Regions from separate parts of the Herbaspirillum camelliae genome, predicted to be linked through region 2. Evidence: predicted binding sites of a transcription regulator. Region 2 holds the regulator's gene; each other region holds the start of a gene.
The links. Region 2 encodes LexA, which represses DNA repair genes until DNA is damaged. Its sites were predicted from a motif close to ACTGTATNNNNATACAGT; they were not measured.
Positions count from the first base shown of each region.

Region 1: BGK68_RS15790 (PA0069 family radical SAM protein) is a predicted target of LexA. The motif match lies at 3,403-3,420, and genes of this name have one in related genera.
Region 3: ruvA (Holliday junction branch migration protein RuvA) is a predicted target of LexA. The motif match lies at 1,989-2,006, and genes of this name have one in related genera.

Region 1 is NZ_KV880769.1:3,552,020-3,557,885, reverse strand. It holds gene trxB (thioredoxin-disulfide reductase) at 1-933, shown strand, start outside; gene BGK68_RS15800 (I78 family peptidase inhibitor) at 1,052-1,384, shown strand; gene BGK68_RS15795 (Smr/MutS family protein) at 1,454-2,107, shown strand; gene BGK68_RS15790 (PA0069 family radical SAM protein) at 2,134-3,387, opposite strand; gene BGK68_RS15785 (sigma-54-dependent Fis family transcriptional regulator) at 3,575-5,599, shown strand; gene BGK68_RS15780 (DUF779 domain-containing protein) at 5,580-5,866, opposite strand, start outside.
Region 2 is NZ_KV880769.1:3,881,955-3,887,820, reverse strand. It holds gene BGK68_RS17500 (replicative DNA helicase) at 1-831, opposite strand, end outside; gene rplI (50S ribosomal protein L9) at 1,036-1,488, opposite strand; gene rpsR (30S ribosomal protein S18) at 1,515-1,799, opposite strand; gene priB (primosomal replication protein N) at 1,855-2,154, opposite strand; gene rpsF (30S ribosomal protein S6) at 2,176-2,541, opposite strand; gene lexA (transcriptional repressor LexA) at 2,927-3,577, shown strand; gene BGK68_RS17470 (tetratricopeptide repeat protein) at 3,775-5,751, shown strand.
Region 3 is NZ_KV880769.1:747,580-753,445, forward strand. It holds gene BGK68_RS03395 (2-keto-4-pentenoate hydratase) at 1-85, opposite strand, end outside; gene ruvB (Holliday junction branch migration DNA helicase RuvB) at 267-1,322, opposite strand; gene ruvA (Holliday junction branch migration protein RuvA) at 1,354-1,932, opposite strand; gene BGK68_RS03410 (DUF808 domain-containing protein) at 2,046-2,987, shown strand; gene ruvC (crossover junction endodeoxyribonuclease RuvC) at 2,984-3,526, opposite strand; gene BGK68_RS03420 (thiol-disulfide oxidoreductase DCC family protein) at 3,597-3,998, opposite strand; gene BGK68_RS03425 (FAD-binding domain-containing protein) at 3,988-5,307, opposite strand; gene BGK68_RS03430 (DUF2256 domain-containing protein) at 5,319-5,498, opposite strand; gene BGK68_RS03435 (MerR family transcriptional regulator) at 5,593-5,866, shown strand, end outside.

The DNA.
Region 1 (5,866 bases), 330 kb from region 2:
AAGGTCCTGATTCTCGGCTCCGGCCCCGCCGGCTATAGCGCCGCCGTCTACGCCGCGCGCGCCAACCTCAACCCGGTGCTCATCACCGGTGTGGAGCAAGGCGGCCAGTTGATGACCACCACCGACGTCGAAAACTGGCCGGGCGACCCGCTGGGCGTGCAAGGCCCCGAGCTGATGCAGCGCCTGCTGCAGCATGCCGAGCGCTTCAAGACCGAGATCATCTTCGACCATATCCACACCACCAAGCTGTCGGAGCGCCCTTTCCGCCTCATCGGCGACAGCGGCGAGTACACGGCCGACGCCCTCATCATCGCCACCGGCGCCTCGGCGCAATACCTGGGCCTGCCCTCGGAGCAAGCCTTCATGGGCCGTGGCGTGTCGGCCTGCGCCACCTGTGACGGTTTCTTCTACCGCGGCAAGGAAGTAGCCGTGGTCGGCGGCGGCAACACGGCTGTGGAAGAGGCGCTGTACCTCTCCAACATCGCCAGCAAGGTCACCATCATCCACCGCCGCGACAAGTTCCGCGCCGAGCCCATCCTGATCGACCGCCTGCTGCACAAGGTCAGCGAAGGCAAGATCGCCATCCAGTGGCACCACACGCTGGATGAAGTGGTCGGCGACGACAGCGGCGTGACCGGCATCAAGATCAAGTCCACCCAGGACGGCTCCATCACCGAGATTCCAGTGCACGGCCTGTTCATCGCCATCGGCCACAAGCCCAATACCAGCATCTTCGAAGGCCAGTTGGCGATGCAGAACGGCTATCTCAAGACCCGTACCGGCACCGAGGGCTTTGCCACGGCCACCAGCATCGACGGCGTCTTCGCCGCCGGCGACGTGCAGGACCACGTCTATCGCCAGGCCATCACCAGCGCCGGCACCGGCTGCATGGCCGCGCTGGATGCACAGCGCTACCTGGAAGGACTGGAATAATCTTGCTGCGCTGCGAGAACTCGCAGCGCGACGGAGCATCCAAGGGCCGGGACGAGCAGATCGTCCCGGCTTTTTTGTTTTCAATCCGGCAACTCCCTCTTTCCCCAAGGAAAACAACGTGCCCCGTCCCGCGTCCGCCATCACCGTCGCCCTCGCCCTGCTGGCCCTGGGCGGCATCCTGGCCGCCTGCAGCGCCTCGCGTGAGCCGCAGGGCACTGCCGCCACTGATCCGGCCGATGCTGCCGCCAGCCAGTGCGACGCCGGTAAGGTCCAGCGCTGGATAGGCGAAGACCTGAGCGGCTATGTGGAACGCCAGGCGGCCGCCGAGTCCGGCGCCCAGGAAACACGCGTGCTCAAGCCCGGCGACGCGGCCACGATGGACTTCAATCCGCGCCGGCTCAACATCCACGTCGACCCGGGCGGCGTCATCATCAAGCTGGCCTGCGGCTGAAGACTGCGCCAGCTTCTGCTACAGTAGCCCGCTCAGGGACAAATTCGCTACAGGGTTGGGGTGGCTGTCATGGCGACTATGAAGGATTTTGCGGCGCTCAAGGGATTGCGCCGCGACCTGCAAGAGCAGGAAAAAGCGCGCGCGCTGGCCTTGGCCGAGCGAGCGCGCCAGGAAGCGGCCATCCGCGAAGAGGCCAACCTCTTCCGCAACAGCATCGGCCAGATCGCGCCGCTGCGCAGCAAGGCCATCGACAAGGCGCTTCACTTGCCCGACGCGCCCTTGCCCATCCCGCGCCAGCACCTGGCCGATGAGCAGGCGGCGCTGCTGGAGTCGCTCTCCGACGAATTCACCATCGACACACTGATGGACAGCGACGAAAACCTCAGTTTCGCCCGCCCTGGCGTGGGCATGGACGTGCTCTCCAAGCTGCGGCGCGGCAACTGGGTGATCCAGGCCCAGCTCGACCTGCACGGCTACCGGCGCGATCAGGCGCGTGAAGCATTAGGTGAATTTTTGCGTCAATCGCGCCGCCGTGGCCTGCGCTGCGTGCGGGTGATCCATGGCAAGGGCCTGGGCTCGGTCAACAAGGAGCCCGTACTCAAGCACAAGGTACGCAACTGGCTGGCCCAGAAGGATGAAGTCATGGCCTTCTGCCAGGCCCGCGCGGCCGACGGTGGCGCGGGGGCGCTGGTGGTGCTGCTCAAGTCCAGCGAGCGGGCCTGACCGAACGGCCACCGGCAAGCTCCGCATCAGAACAGATCCATCTGCCCGTCCGACCTGGCTGGCTGCCGCAGCGCTTCAGGCGCCCACTGTGGCCGCTTGAAGCAACTTGCATCCAGCGTAGCAAACGCCCGGTTGCGATGATGGATACCCAGACGCCGGCTGGCCTTCTCGAAACGCTGATGCAGCAGGTCCGCCCAGACGCCCGTGCCACGCATGCGGGTGGCGAAATCGGCGTCGTAATCCTTGCCGCCGCGCATGTCCTGGATGCGGTTCATCACCCGCGCCGCCCGGTCGGGGAAATGCGCCTGCAGCCATTGCCGGAACAGCGGGCTGACCTCCCACGGCAACCTCAGCACGATATAGCCCGCCTGGCGTGCGCCAGCCTCTACTGCCGCCTCCATCACCCGTTCCAGATCAGGTTCAGTCACAAAGGGAATCACCGGCGCAATCGACACGCTCACCGGGATGCCCGCCTCGGCCAGGGTGCGGATCACCCGCAAGCGCCGCGCCGGGCTGGCCGCGCGCGGCTCCAGCGTGCGGGCGATGGCGGGATCGAGCGTGGTGATGGTGACAGCCACGATGGCCTGATCCTTGGCGGCCATGGCGGCCAGCAAGTCAATGTCGCGCTCGATCAGGGCGGACTTGGTGATCAGGGCGACCGGGTTTTCGCAATCGTGCAGGATCTGCAGAATGCGCCGGGTCAGTTGGCGTTCGCGCTCGATGGGCTGGTAGGCGTCGGTATTGATGCCCACGGTGATGGTGTCGGGCTGGTAGGAGGGCTTGGCCAGCTCGCGCAGCAAGAGCTCGGGGGCATTGGTCTTGGCCACCAGCCGGCTTTCGAAGTCCAGGCCTGGCGAAAGCCCCAGGTAGCTGTGCGATGGACGGGCAAAACAGTAGATGCAGCCATGTTCGCAGCCCCGGTAGGGATTCAAGGACAGCGAGAACGGCAGGTCCGGTGAGCTATTGCGGCTGATGATGGACTTGGCGGTTTCTTCGGTGACGATGGTCTTCAGGCGCGCCGGCTCCTCGTCGTGCTCAAGCGCGGCAGCACCCTCTCCCTCGGCCCAATGCATGGGCTGCCAGCCATCGTCGAACTCTTCCCGGCTCACCGATTCATAGCGCCCCCGCAGGTTGGTGACCGCACCCCGTCCCTTCTGGGCTACCTGGCTGCGATGGATGAAGGTCGCAGGCGTGAGGCTAGGATCGTCCTCTGCCGTGGGCGCTGGCTGGGTCGGAAAAGGTTGGGCGATGCCCTGCGGAAATTTGGGGAAGGAGGCCACCGGAAGCTCAACAATACTGTATTTATATACAGTATTCTGCCTTCACTTGGACGGCCCTGCAAATGCTGTTTCAATTTGTCCGGCTGCCGCATTAATCGGTTATGCTAATTCACCCTCAGCTTCCCAACAGAGAAGAAAGCCACCACAAGGGGGAACAAGGACCGCCAGAGGTCCCAAGGAGACAAGGATGCAATACCAGGCAAACCGGCCCGGCGCCGGTGCATTGCTGGGCACCTCGCCGCTGGTGCAGGCCAGCACCGATGGCGTGCCGGATCTGCAGGCCATCGAGCGCTCTCACCAGCGCAGCTCGTCCTACGGCATCACGCGCGGCCAGCGGCCCGACCTCGACTCGCTCTCGCGCGCCGACCTGGCGCAGACCCTCGAAGCCAACCAGACCCTCTCCGGCCACGCCCGCCCGGTCATGGAAACCCTCTACGACCAGATCCGCAATACCCACAGCATGGTGATCCTGTCGGATGCGGAAGGCACCATCCTGCATACCCTCGGCGACAGCGATTTCCTGGCCAAGGCTGATCGCGTGGCCCTTGGGCCGGGTGGTCGCTGGTCCGAGCAACTGCGCGGCACCAATGCCATCGGCACAGCGCTGTTCGAGCAGAAGCCCACTACCGTGCACGCCCAGCAGCATTACCTGGACGCCAATCGCTTCCTGACCTGTTCGGCCGCCCCCATCTTCGACCATCGCGGCCAGGTGCTGGGGGTGCTGGATGTCTCGGGCGAATGCGGCAGCTTCCACAAGCACACCATGGCGCTGGTGCGCATGTCGGCGCAGATGATCGAAAACCATCTGTTGGCCGGCAGCTTTCCTGATTGCATCACCCTGCATTTCCACAGCCGCGCCGAATTCGTCGGTACGCTGGTCGAGGGCATCGTCAGCTTCACGCCGGGCGGTCGCTTCCTGGCGGCCAATCGCAGCGCGCAGTTCCAGCTGGGGCTGACGCTCTCGGCACTGCAGTCGCATACCTTTGCGTCGCTCTTCGGGGTGCCGCTGTCGCTGCTGTTCGAGCATCATCGCAAGGCCGCCCCAGGCCTGCTGGAGCTGTGCCTGCACAATGGCATCCGCATCCATGGCCGCGCAGAACTGCGGCTGCGCGACCAGCATTTCCAGAATGCGCGCGAAGCCGTGATCGAGGCACCGGAAGTACTGCCCGCCAGCCCATCTGCTCGCCCAGCCCCACCTGTGCGCCCCCATCCGGGCCAGCCGCGTGGCGGCCTGCAAGCCCTCGATACCGGCGACGCCCGCATGAGCGCCATCATCGGCAAGTTGCGCAAGGTGATCGACCGCGACATCCCGGTCCTCATCACCGGTGAAACCGGCACCGGCAAGGAGTGGCTGGCACAGGCCATCCACCGCGAAAGCGCACGCTGTAGTACCACCCAAACCCGGGGCGGCGCAGCCCCCTTCGTAGCCGTGAATTGTTCGGCCATTCCCGAGAACCTGATCGAGGCCGAACTGTTCGGTTATGAAGACGGCGCCTTCACCGGAGCCCGCCGCAAAGGCGCGCTGGGCAAGATCGCACAGGCCCAGGGCGGTACCCTCTTCCTCGACGAGATCGGCGACATGCCGCTGGCCCTGCAAGGCCGCCTGCTGCGCGTGCTGCAGGAACGCGCAGTAACACCCTTGGGTAGCCAACGCGTCATCCCGGTGGACTTTGCGCTGGTGTGCGCCACCAACCAACCCCTGCGCGAGATGACTGCGCGTCATGCCTTCCGTGAAGATCTGTACTACCGCATCAACGGTTTGCAGGTAAAGCTGCCCGCCTTGCGCGAGCGCAGCGACCTGAGCGCCCTGATTGACCGCATCCTGGAACAGGAAGGCGGCCGCGATGCACCCCGCTTTGATACCCAGGCCCTCGCATTGCTGCAGGCCAGCCGCTGGCCGGGCAATCTGCGGCAACTGTCCAACCTGATCCGCACCGCGCTGGCCATGGCCGATGGAGAGGCCCGGATAGGCGTAGAACACCTGCCAGATGACTTTCTGGAAGAGGCAGCGCCGCTGCTGGCGGCGGGCGGGATGCCTGCCCCGGCAGCCTATGAAGAGATGGACGAAAAACCGCTGTCCATGCACGACAACGAATGGGCCGCCATCGAACGCGCCCTGCGCACCCATGACGGCAACGTCAGCGCCGCCGCCAAGGCGCTGGGGGTATCGCGCAATACGCTCTACCGCCGCTTCAAGTCACGCGGGCACTGAGCGGGGCCAGGGCGTCATACTCCTCATCGGTAAACAGCCGCGAGCGCGTCAGGAAGCGCTTGCCGCTGCCGTTCTCCAACGAGAACATGCCGCCATTGCCATTGACCACATCAATGATCAGTTGCGTGTGCTTCCAGTACTCGAACTGGTCAGCGCCGATGTAGAACGGCACGCCATCGATGTCGCCAAGATAGACATCGGTATCGCCCAGGGTGAAATCGCCCTCGGGATAGCACATCGGTGCGCTGCCATCGCAGCAGCCGCCGG
Region 2 (5,866 bases):
ACGCATGGCCAACTGGGCGCCGCCCATTTCCATCGAAAACACCGCAACAGGCAGTCCCGATTCGATGGCGACGTGTTCGCCAATGTTGATCGAGAACGCCGTCTTACCCATGGAGGGACGACCGGCCACGATGATCAGGTCGCCTGGCTGCAGGCCGGAGGTCATCTTGTCCAGGTCCATGAAGCCGGTTGGCACACCAGTGATGTCGCTGGAGCTGTCGCGGTTGTAGAGCTCATCGATGCGCTCGACCACTTGCGTCAACAGCGGCTGGATTTCCATGAAGCCCTGCGAGCCGCGCGAACCCTCTTCGGCAATGGCGAAGATCTTGGATTCGGCCTCATCCAGCATGGACTTCACATCCTTGCCCTGCGGATTGAAGGCATTGCCGGAGATTTCGTCGGCCACCGTGATGAGCTTGCGCAGGATGCCGCGATCGCGGACGATCTCGGCATAGCGGCGGATGTTGGCTGCAGAAGGCGTGTTTTGCGCCAGCGCATTCAGGTAAACCAATCCGCCCACCTCTTCGGCCTTGCCGCTGGTGGACATGGCTTCGTAGACGGTGATGACGTCAGCGGGCTTGGTGCTGTTGATGAGCTTGACGATGTGCTCGAAGATGATGCGGTGATCGTAGCGGTAGAAGTCTTCGGCGCTGACGAAGTCGGCGATGCGGTCCCAGGCTGCGTTGTCCAGCAACAGGCCGCCCAGCACCGATTGCTCGGCCTCGATGGAGTGGGGCGGCACACGGAGCGCATCGAGCTGGGGGTCCGATGACTCTTTCTGGCCACGGAAAAATTCTGGATTGCCGCGGGACGATTCTTTCATGGCGCGCATTATAACCTGCTGATGTGAAGCCGTTGGTCAGGGCGGACGTTTTTGCACACCCTGATGCTGCGTGCGAACGAATGCAACATCAAGACATCTGCCGCCCCAGCCGATCCGGCCGCCAGTAGCGGGATATTTTGGTCAAACTGACAATAAAAAAGCCAGGCGAACCCGGCTTTTCTATTGCAAAACGAATTGCAGCAAACAGGCGTATTACGCTTGCTCGCCCTTGACAGCGATGGTGACGTCGACCACCACGTCGGTGTGCAGAGCAACCGACACCGGGTGCTCGCCAACGGTCTTCAGGGGACCGTTGGGCAGGCGCACCTGCGACTTCTCGACAGCAAAACCCTTCTTGCCCAGGGCTTCAGCGATGTCGAAGTTGGTCACGGAACCGAACAGACGGCCGTCAACGCCGGCCTTCTGCGACACTTCCACGGTGGCGCCGGTCAGCTTTTCGCCTTGGGCTTGGGCAGCGGCCAGCTTCTCGGCGGCAGCCTTTTCCAGGTCAGCGCGCTTGGCTTCGAATTCAGCGATGGCTGCATCGGTAGCGCGGCGGGCCTTGCGTTGCGGGATCAGGAAGTTGCGTGCGAAACCGTCCTTGACGCGCACGACATCACCCAGACCGCCGAGATTCACGATTTTTTCCAACAGAATGACTTGCATGTTTTTCTCCTATTTCTCGACGCTGATTAGGCGTTGTGCAGATCGGTGTACGGCAGCAGGGCCAGGTAACGCGCGCGCTTGATGGCGGTGTCAACTTGACGCTGGTAGTGGGCCTTGGTACCGGTCAGGCGTGCCGGCATGATCTTGCCGTTTTCCTGGACGAAGTCCTTCAGGGTGTCCACGTCCTTGTAATCGACCTGTTCAACGCCAGCGGCGGTGAAACGGCAGAATTTCTTGCGCTTGAACAGCGGGTTTTGCTGTTGACGCTTGTTTTTCAGCTTGCTTTTATCGAACTTTTTACCGAATGCCATGGTTGGCTCCTGTATCTAAAAATTGGGTAAGGTCTGTTTGGCTATCTTGCGCCGCTCAATCCGGCGCGACCGGGCCAAAATCAACGATATGAAACACGACGCTCTTGCTGTTGCGATTCTTGCGGGCCAAAAAGCCGGTGAACCGGAAGACTTCACCCAGTGCCGCCCTGTTGAGCGCACCGGAGATTTCCCCCGCTGCCAGCGCCGCGATCTCGAATTCGACCTGACGCTTCATGCCAGCTTCCACCTGTTCCGACTGATGCTGCAACCTGGCAGTGACAATCGGGATACCGGCCGGCGTATAACGTAGGACATCACGTTCGGCCAGGCTGGCGATGACTTGAAACTGGTTCACTCTCCGCTATGTTCGCAGCGCTTAAGCTGCCGGAGCTTCGGTACGGCTCTTGGCCGCGTCTTCCTTCTGCACTGCCTTCAGGATGGGGGAAGGACCGGTTTCGGCCTTCTTCATCTTGACGGTCAGGTGGCGCAGGACGGCGTCGTTGAACTTGAAGCCGGTTTCGATTTCAGCCAGCGTTTCGCTGTCGACTTCGATGTTCAGGCAGACGTAGTGAGCCTTGGCCAGCTTCTGGATCTGGTAGGCCAGTTGACGACGACCCCAATCTTCGACACGGTGGACCTTGCCGCCGCGGGTGGTGACGATGCCCTTGTAACGCTCGATCATCGCCGGCACTTGCTCGCTTTGGTCCGGGTGGACGATAAATACGATTTCATAATGACGCATGTAGACTCCTTATGGACTTATTGAAGACGCCCACCCCGGCGTCAAGACGGGTGTGGGAAGAGGAAAACCCAAGATCATACAAGCTTTTGGACATAACAGCAATCATGGGCACGTCCGACCGAGGCCTGGCAGCGACAAATCACCTTCATTGAAGGACAAGAAGGCGCAGGGGCGCAGAAAGAGAGCGATCCTCTCACCATTTTCAGCCCCTCTATATATAGAGGGCCAACTGTCCATCTATCTATAAGTGAAGAAGTGAAGAAAAACAGCAAAAGCCGCGTTTTCGACCGCTGGAAATGCATGTTGCCGTTGACACAAGGATTGCACCTGTATAAAAATACAGACTGTTCATCCACACAGCCTTCCCCGAGAGAAAGGCCCTTCCATGCTCAAACTGACCGCGCGCCAGGAACAGATCCTGAACCTGATCAAGAACGCCATCGAGAACACCGGCTTCCCCCCCACGCGCGCCGAGATTGCCGCCGAGCTGGGCTTCCGCTCTGCCAATGCCGCCGAAGAACACCTGCAGGCCCTGGCGCGCAAGGGCGCCATCGAGATCTCGCCGGGCACCTCGCGCGGCATCCGCCTGCGCGAACCGGGTGGCCTGGCTGCCAGCCGCCAGATGGCGCTGCCTCATCCCGCCCTGATGCAACTGAGCCTGCCGCTGATCGGGCGTGTCGCCGCAGGCTCTCCCATCCTGGCCCAGGAACACGTGGAAAAGACTTACCAGGTCGACCCGGCCATGTTCTCCGGCAAGCCGGACTATCTGCTCAAGGTACGCGGCATGTCCATGCGCGACGCCGGCATCCTCGATGGCGACCTGCTGGCCGTGCGCAAGACCGACCAGGCCCGCAATGGCCAGATCGTGGTGGCCCGGCTGGCTGACGAAGTCACGGTCAAGCGCTACCAGAAGACCGGCTCCGTGATCACCCTCTTCCCGGAAAATCCCGACTTCGAACCCATCATCGTCAAGCCCAACGAAGAACAGTTCGCCCTGGAAGGCCTGGCCGTAGGGCTCATGCGCAGCTGGAACTAGACGCCGAAGACCCCACCGCGCCGCAGAAAGCTCCGCACTGCGACCGGGAAGCACCCGAACCATGCAAAACCTTCGTCTAAAACGAAGGTTTTTTGCTTTCTGTTTTCCTCTTCGCCTGGACGTCGGCGCGCATATCATCCCTGCTGGAAAGCTATATCCGGTGCAACTACAGCACCCAACCACAAGGACCCCCTTCGATGTCGACGCGCAAGAACAGCAACAAGCACGGCAAGCCGGTCACCCCGCCGCCCAAGCATCCCCTGCAAGACCTGCTCGACGTGCGCAAGGCGCTTGACCTGCTGGATAGCCGCAAGACCGACGAAGCCAAGGCATTATGCATGGCGGTCCTGTCGCGCAATCCCACGCTGGTGTTCGCCAATCATGCGCGCGGACTGGTGGCCATGCACGAAGGCAAGTTCGCCGACGCCGAAGCCTATCTGCGCAAGGCCATCGAAGCCGATCCCGAAAACGCCGAATACATGAGCAACCTGGCCGGCACGGTGCTGAGCCAGGACCGCATCGACGAAGCCATCTCCATCTACGAGCACGCCATCCGCATCGACCGGGACCACCGCGCCTCGCGCATAGGCCTGGCCAATGCCCTGCACGAGAAGAATGACCCGGAAGCCTCGGTCGCCTATTTCGAGGACGCCGTCAAGCGAGAACCCAATGCGCCCGGCCCCCTCTCCCACCTCGGCCGCGCCCTGATCGAATGCAAGCGCTACAACGAAGCCGTGGCCGTGATCCTCAAGTCGCTGGAACTGCAGATCAGTTTCGCGCCGTCCCATACCGCCCTGGGCGAGGCTTTCCATGCCATGGAGATGTACAAGGAAGCCATCGAGTCCCACAAGACGGCCATCCTGTTGGATCCCCAGGATACCTATGCGCACAACAAGATTGCCGATTCCTACCTGAAGCTGAACCGGATCGACGAGGCCCACGAACACCTGTTGCGCGTCATCGAAATCGCCCCCAAGGATCCCAATGCCTACGTCAAGCTGGGATCGAGCTATTTCTCCACCAGTGACCGTTTTGACGATGCCATGCGCATGTTCAACAAGGCGCTGGAAGTGGATTCCAAACACGCCCTCACCTATAACAACATCGGCGCCATCCAGCACGATCACGGCGACCTCGAAGACGCCATCGGCAACTTCCGCAAGGCGCTGGAACTGCGTCCCAACTATCCCACGGCCAGGCACAATATCGCCCTGAGCCTGCTGCTGCAGGGCCACCTCAAGGAAGGCTGGGAGTGCCATGAGAGCCGCCTGGTGACGCGCGAACGCTCGCACGTCTACCGCCTGATCCACAAACTGTTTGAACTGATCCCGAAGTGGGATGGCAAGTCCTCCCTGGCCGGTAAGTACATCCTGTTGATGCACGAACAAGGTTTTGGCGACAGCATCCAGTTCCTGCGCTACGTGCGCATGGTGCTGGACCAGGGCGCACGCGTGGCGCTGCACGTCAAGAATCCGCTGTACCGCCTGTTCCAGTCCTACTCCCCGGAGGTGACGCTGATCCGCGAAAGCGATCCGCTGCCGCCCTGCGACTGCGCCTACGTGCTCATGAGCCTGCCCTACGCCATGGGCACCGATACCGTGGACGACATCCCCAGCGTGCCCGGCGGCTACCTGTCGGCCGATCCCATCCTCAAGAGCAGCTGGGGCGAGAAGATCCGGCAGTTGAGCCAGTCACCCGAGAAGCTGCGCGTGGGCGTGGTCTGGGGCGGCAACCCGGAACACGGCAACGACCGCCACCGCTCCATTGCCATGGACAAGTTCGCAACACTGTTCCAGCTGCCCAATATCGAGTTCTACTCGTTGCAAAAGGGCAAGCCACTGGACGCCTTCAAGGAACTGCCTTCCGGCCTGCCGATCTTCAACCTGGGCGATGACTGCCAGGACTTCGCGGACACGGCCGCGGCCATCGCCAACCTGGACCTGGTGGTCAGCGTGGACACCTCGGTGGTCCACCTCGCCGGGGCCCTGGGACACCCCACCTGGGTACTGCTGCCCCATGTGCCGGACTGGCGCTGGCTGCAGGACCGTGAGGACTCGCCCTGGTACCCGGGCATGCGGCTGTTCCGCCAACCAGCCCTGAGCGACTGGGACTCCGTACTCACCAAAGTCGGCCAGGAGCTGGTCGCCTTGCAGCAGAAGAAGGCCGGAGGATAAAGATTTCCCTCCGACAATTGTCGGATTGACATCGAAAAAAGGCCGCCCGCGAGGGCGGCCTTGTCGTTTCGGAGAAATTTCTTTACCACAACAGATATTTTCCTAAAGTTTTTCA
Region 3 (5,866 bases), 3.1 Mb from region 2:
CGGAGATGCGCGGGATGACCTTGGACTGGGCGCGGGCATCCAGCAACTGATGCGCGTATCGAAGGGCTTGGCTCGACATTAGCATGGAGGGCTCACATCGAAAGATAGTGAATAGCTATCCATTGTCGATGACGATTAGTTTTTGCACAAGCAAAAACTCGCTTTTATATGATGTCTGACAAAAATTTCATCAGTCCAGGCGGCACTGCGCCACGCTGCTGTTCAGTTGCCGGGACAGGCGGGGCCATGCAGGCGAGCAACCGTCTTCAGCCACCCCACAGATCGCCATTGGGACTGGTGCGCGGAGCGGTCACGCCGAAGTGCTGATAGGCCGCGCCGGTGGCGATACGACCACGGGGGGTGCGCTGCAGATAGCCTTGCTGGATCAGGTAGGGTTCGAGCACGTCTTCGATGGTGTCGCGTTCTTCGCCGATGGCCGCCGCCAGGTTGTCCAGCCCGACCGGGCCGCCGCCGAACTTGAATAGCACGGCTTCGAGCAGCTTGCGGTCCATCAGGTCGAAACCGACCGGGTCCACGTCCAGCATCACCAGCGCGGCATCAGCCATCTCGCGGGTGATACGGCCCTGGCCCTTGACCTCGGCGTAGTCGCGCACGCGGCGCAGCAGGCGGTTGGCAATACGCGGGGTGCCACGGCTGCGGCGGGCGATTTCCAGCGCACCGTCCTCGACGATGGGAGCATTCAACAACCCGGCGCTGCGGGTAACGATGCGGGCCAGCTCGGGCGGGGTGTAGAACTCCAGCCGGGCGACGATGCCGAAGCGGTCGCGCAGCGGGTTGGTGAGCATGCCGGCGCGGGTGGTGGCGCCCACCAGGGTGAAGGGTTGCAGGTCCAGGCGCACCGAACGGGCGGCCGGGCCTTCGCCGATCATGATGTCGATCTGATAATCCTCCAGCGCTGGGTAGAGGATTTCCTCCACCACGGGCGACATGCGGTGAATCTCGTCGATGAAGAGCACGTCATTGGCTTCGAGATTGGTGAGCAAGGCGGCTAGGTCGCCGGCGCGCTCCAGCACGGGGCCGGAGGTCTGGCGCAGGTTCACGCCCATCTCGCGGGCGATGATGTGGGCCATGGTGGTCTTGCCCAGGCCGGGCGGACCGAACAGCAGGGTATGGTCGAGCGGCTCGCCGCGCTTGCGGGCAGCGGAGATGAAGATTTCCAGCTGGGCGCGCACCTTTTCCTGGCCGACGTATTCGTCCAGCTGCTTGGGCCGCAGGGCGCGCTCGACGGCTTCCTCGTTGGCCGAGGCCGGCGTGGCGGAGATGATGCGCTGTTCGGAAAAATCGTCGGTCTGGATGCTCATGCTCTAATCCTTGTCTGCCGCTGCCTTTGCATCAGCCCTTGGAAAGCGCCTTCAAGGCCAGCTTGATGCCGTCCGAGACGGTACTGTCCTTGGGCACCTGCTTCATGGCCAGGGTCGCTTCCTTGTCCGAATAGCCCAGCGCCAGCAGGGCGTTGAGGATGTCGGCGCTGGCGTCGCTGTGGACCACGCCGGCCACCGCGCCCAGATCGGCGCCGAGCTTGCCCTTCAACTCCAGCAGCAGGCGTTCGGCGGTCTTCTTGCCGATGCCCGGCACGCGGGTGAGGCGGCCTGCTTCCTGCAGGGTGACGGCCTGGGCCAGGTCGGCCACCGACATCCCCGAGAGGATGGATAGCGCGGTACGCGCACCCACGCCCGAAATCTTGATCAGCTCCTTGAACGTATTGCGTTCTTCGGCAGTCCCAAACCCGAACAGGATGTGCGCATCCTCGCGGATGGCCAGGTGCGTGAGCAAGGTGACCTTCTCGCCCAGGGCCGGCAGGTTGTAGTAGGTGCTCATGGGCACGGCCACTTCATAGCCGACGCCCTGGCAGTCCACCAGCAGGTTGGGGGGAAGTTTTTCGAGAAGGATTCCGGAGAGGCGACCGATCATGGCGTCAGTGGTGTGCGTGAGGTGCAGCTTCTGTGATAATCCCGGGATGATACAGCACTGTTCGGATAAACAGTATCCAAGCCCCCCTCACAGAGAGAAGACAAAGGAAAAACATGGCCGGCAGCGCCTTTTTTGCATTGATTGACGACATCGCCACCGTTCTCGACGATGTTTCCCTGATGACCAAGGTCGCGGCCAAGAAGACCGCCGGCGTGCTGGGCGACGACCTGGCCCTCAATGCCCAGCAGGTCGCCGGCGTGCGCGCCGAGCGTGAACTGCCGGTGGTGTGGGCGGTGGCCAAGGGCTCGCTGAAGAACAAGGCCATCCTGGTGCCCGCCGCCTTGGCCATCAGCGCCTTCATCCCCTGGGCGGTGACGCCGCTGCTGATGCTGGGTGGCGCTTTCCTGTGCTTCGAGGGCTTCGAGAAGCTGGCCCACAAATACCTGCCGCACGACGAAGAGCATCACGAAGTGGCCGCTACGGCTGCCGAGGACGTTGATCCGCTGATCTACGAGCAGGAAAAGATCAAGGACGCCGTGCGCACCGACTTCATCCTCTCGGCCGAGATCATCGCCATCACGCTGGGCACGGTCGCCGGTGCGTCCTTGCAGCAGCAGATCACGGTGCTGGTGGGCATCGCGCTGATCATGACGGCGGGGGTCTATGGTCTGGTGGCGGGCATCGTCAAGCTTGATGATGGCGGCCTGTACCTGGTGCAGCACGCCAGCGCCAGCGCCTGGGGGCGCGTCAAGGCCGGCATCGGTCGCGCCGTGCTGGCGGCCGCGCCGAAGATGATGCGCAGCCTGTCGGTGATCGGCACCATCGCCATGTTCATGGTCGGTGGCGGCATCCTGACGCATGGCCTGCCGTTCGCCCATCACGCCATCGAAGCGGCAGCGGTGGCAGTCGAGGGCGTGGCGGTGATCGGCCCGGTACTGGGCGCGATTGCCCCTGCGGTATTGAATGCGCTCTTTGGCGTACTCTCCGGGGCGGTGGTGCTGGTGATCGTGAAGCTGGCGCAGCGGGTGCTGTCGCTCTTCAAGAAGAAAAACTAACCGACCAGGCGCCCGCCGCGCATGCGGATGCCCTTGCGCGCCAGCGCCGGGGCCAGCGCGCCGAGGTCGGACAAGACCCCGCCCCCATGCGCGTGGCAGATCGCCACGCCCAGGGCGTCGGCGGCATCGGTGCCGGGCAGCCCGGGCAGCTTGAGCAGCCGCGCCACCATTTCCTGCACCTGCGCCTTCTGGGCGCGTCCATGGCCGGCCACGGCCTGCTTGACCTGCAGGGCCGTGTATTCGGCCACCGCCAGGTCAGCCGCCACCAGCGCACAGATCGCCGCGCCACGGGCCTGTCCCAGCAGCAGCGTGGATTGCGGGTTGACGTTGACGAATACCTTTTCGATGGCGGCACAATCAGGCGTATAGGACTTCACCACTTCGCCCACGCTGGCCAGGATGACCTTCAGGCGTGAGGGAAGATCGCCGTCCGGCGTCTTGATGGTGCCGGAAGCGATGTAGGACAGCGTGTTGCCCTGCTTGTGGATGACCCCGAAACCGGTGGTGCGCAAGCCTGGGTCGATACCGAGGATTTTCATGCCCGCCAGTCTAACCGATCAGGCGCTCAGGCAGGCGCTGGAACAGTACGCGGTCACGACGCAAGAAATGTCAGCGGCGCTCCCGGCGCATAACCCATCGCTGGAGGGCCGGACGCAGGCGCAGGAAGATGCGATAGCTGCGCTCCATCAGCCACAACATCCCTGGCAGTCGCGCCAGACGCGCCAGCCAACGCCAGCCGGGCAAGGTCCGCCACAGTTGCACGAAGGCCTCGGCGCCACTGAAGACCGCGCCGTCGTCGCGGCGCACATGAAAGCGCGCCAGCAACTGGGCGCGTGTGAGGCCCACGGGAAGTTCATCTGCCGGGATACAGGGCTGGCTGATATCACAGAAGCGCAAGGGCGCATCCTCGCCAATGCGCTGGTACAAGCCGATCTCCCGGCGGCACAGCGGACAGCTGCCGTCGTAGAGCACGGTCAGCTCGCCCCTGGAGGTGCTGCTGTCATCGCTCATCACGCCGTCCTTCGGCTGCCAGCAATTGCGCAGCCGTCTGCAGACCCTGGGTGCTGCGCCGCCACCATTGGGTAAACAGGTCGCAAGGCTTGTCCACTGGCGGGAACAATGCCGGCGGGTTCTGGCATTGCGCCCACAGCGGCAACCAGGGGGCGAGGTGGGGATCAAGCTGGCAGCGCACGCTGCGCGCTGCCTTCAAGGCGCGTCCGACGCTGGCGGCGTCGCCATGCCAGCGCAGCGCCGTCAGCTCACGCATGCGGGCGCCGACGAAGCGCCAACGGCGCTGGTCCCAAGGCCAGAGCAGGTGGAAGTCCGACAGGTACAGCCCCACCACCACGGTATCCGGGCCAAGCGTGGCGGGCAGTTCGCCCAGGCTCCAGGGATGGACCAGCCAGACATCGCGCCCCGCGACGGCCTGGGCATCGGGTGCGCAGGTGTCCAGGCTGCTGGGCGGCTCGGCCAGCAGGGCCGGTTCCTGGCAGCGCACTAGCCTGCGCACGCCCGGTTCAGCCGGAACCGGATCAGGCTGCAGAGCCAGCTCGCCCAGCGCCTCATAGCTGACGTCGAGGGCCGTGCCCGGACTGTGCCACTGCGGCGGCGCGTACTTGGCCACATTCTCGGCATTGAACAGGTAGGGCTTGTGGCTACCGGTCCCGGCCACCCATTGCCAGCTCAGGTGATTGCTGGCCAGGTCGCCGTCCAGCAGATGGCCCACCATCCAGTCCGCGCCGGCGCGCCAATGCACCTTGCGCAGATGCACGACATAGCTGGCCAGCCACATGCGGGCGTGGTTGTGCAGGTTGCCAGTGGCGTAGAGGGTGCGCACGGCCTGGTCGATGACCGGCAGGCCGGTCGCACCGGCGCGGATGTCATCAGGCAGCTCGCGCGCATAGGCGGCCTCGGGCAAGGGGCCGGCGTGCAGCGAGTCGAAGATGCGCGCTCCCCGGCGTGCCCAGACATCGCGATAGAAAGCGCGCCAGCCGAGCTCATAGACGAACTTGTGCTGGATCTCCAGCGGGTAGCGCTGGCACACCCCAGCGAGCACCTCGCGCAGGCTGACCATGCCGTGCGTCAGGTAGGGCGATAGTCCAGTGACTGCACCATCCAGGCTGTTGCGGGTGCGCGCATAGGCGCCGGGCCGCACGGCGGCAATGCGCTCGCGTGCGGCGGCCAGGGTGGGCAGCGGGGTCAGCAGGGCAAAAGAGGTCGGGGAAGCAGGGGAGGCAGAGGACACCAGAGCAGCAGGCTCGACCGCCTCCTCAGCCACGACCGTGTCGAGCAACAGATCGAATTGATGTTTCCGATACATGACGGCACTCCTCAAGGATCAGGCTGGACGCTGCGGCGGCGACGACAGGCCTCTGAACAATATTTCACCTCGTCCCAGTTCCGCGCCCAGTTGCGCCGCCAGCTCATGGGCTGACCGCAGACCGCACAAAGCTTGCTGGGCAGGTAGGACTTGTTGCCGCGATGTCCTTTGACCTGGGTTTTCGGTTTCATGACTCAGGATTCTACAGAATTATCGATTCACACTTGACTCATTGACGCAATATTGTGCGTATAATCTGCGTCAAACTTGATTCACATTGAGATCATGACCGAGCCCATCCCTACCGCCCTCACCTCTTCCACTTCCTCGTCCGATGAAAAAGGCACTGCCCCCCTGCGCCGCACCGGCGCCGTGGCGCGCATGCTGCGCATGCCGGTGGCCACCCTGCGCGTGTGGGAGCGCCGCTATGCGCTGACCCAGGGACAGTTGTCCCCCAGCGGACAGCGCCTGTATTCGGAAGCGGATGTGCGCCGGCTGGCGCTGATCCGCCAGTTGACCGAACTGGGCCATGCCATCGGCAGCCTGGCCGGGCTGGACA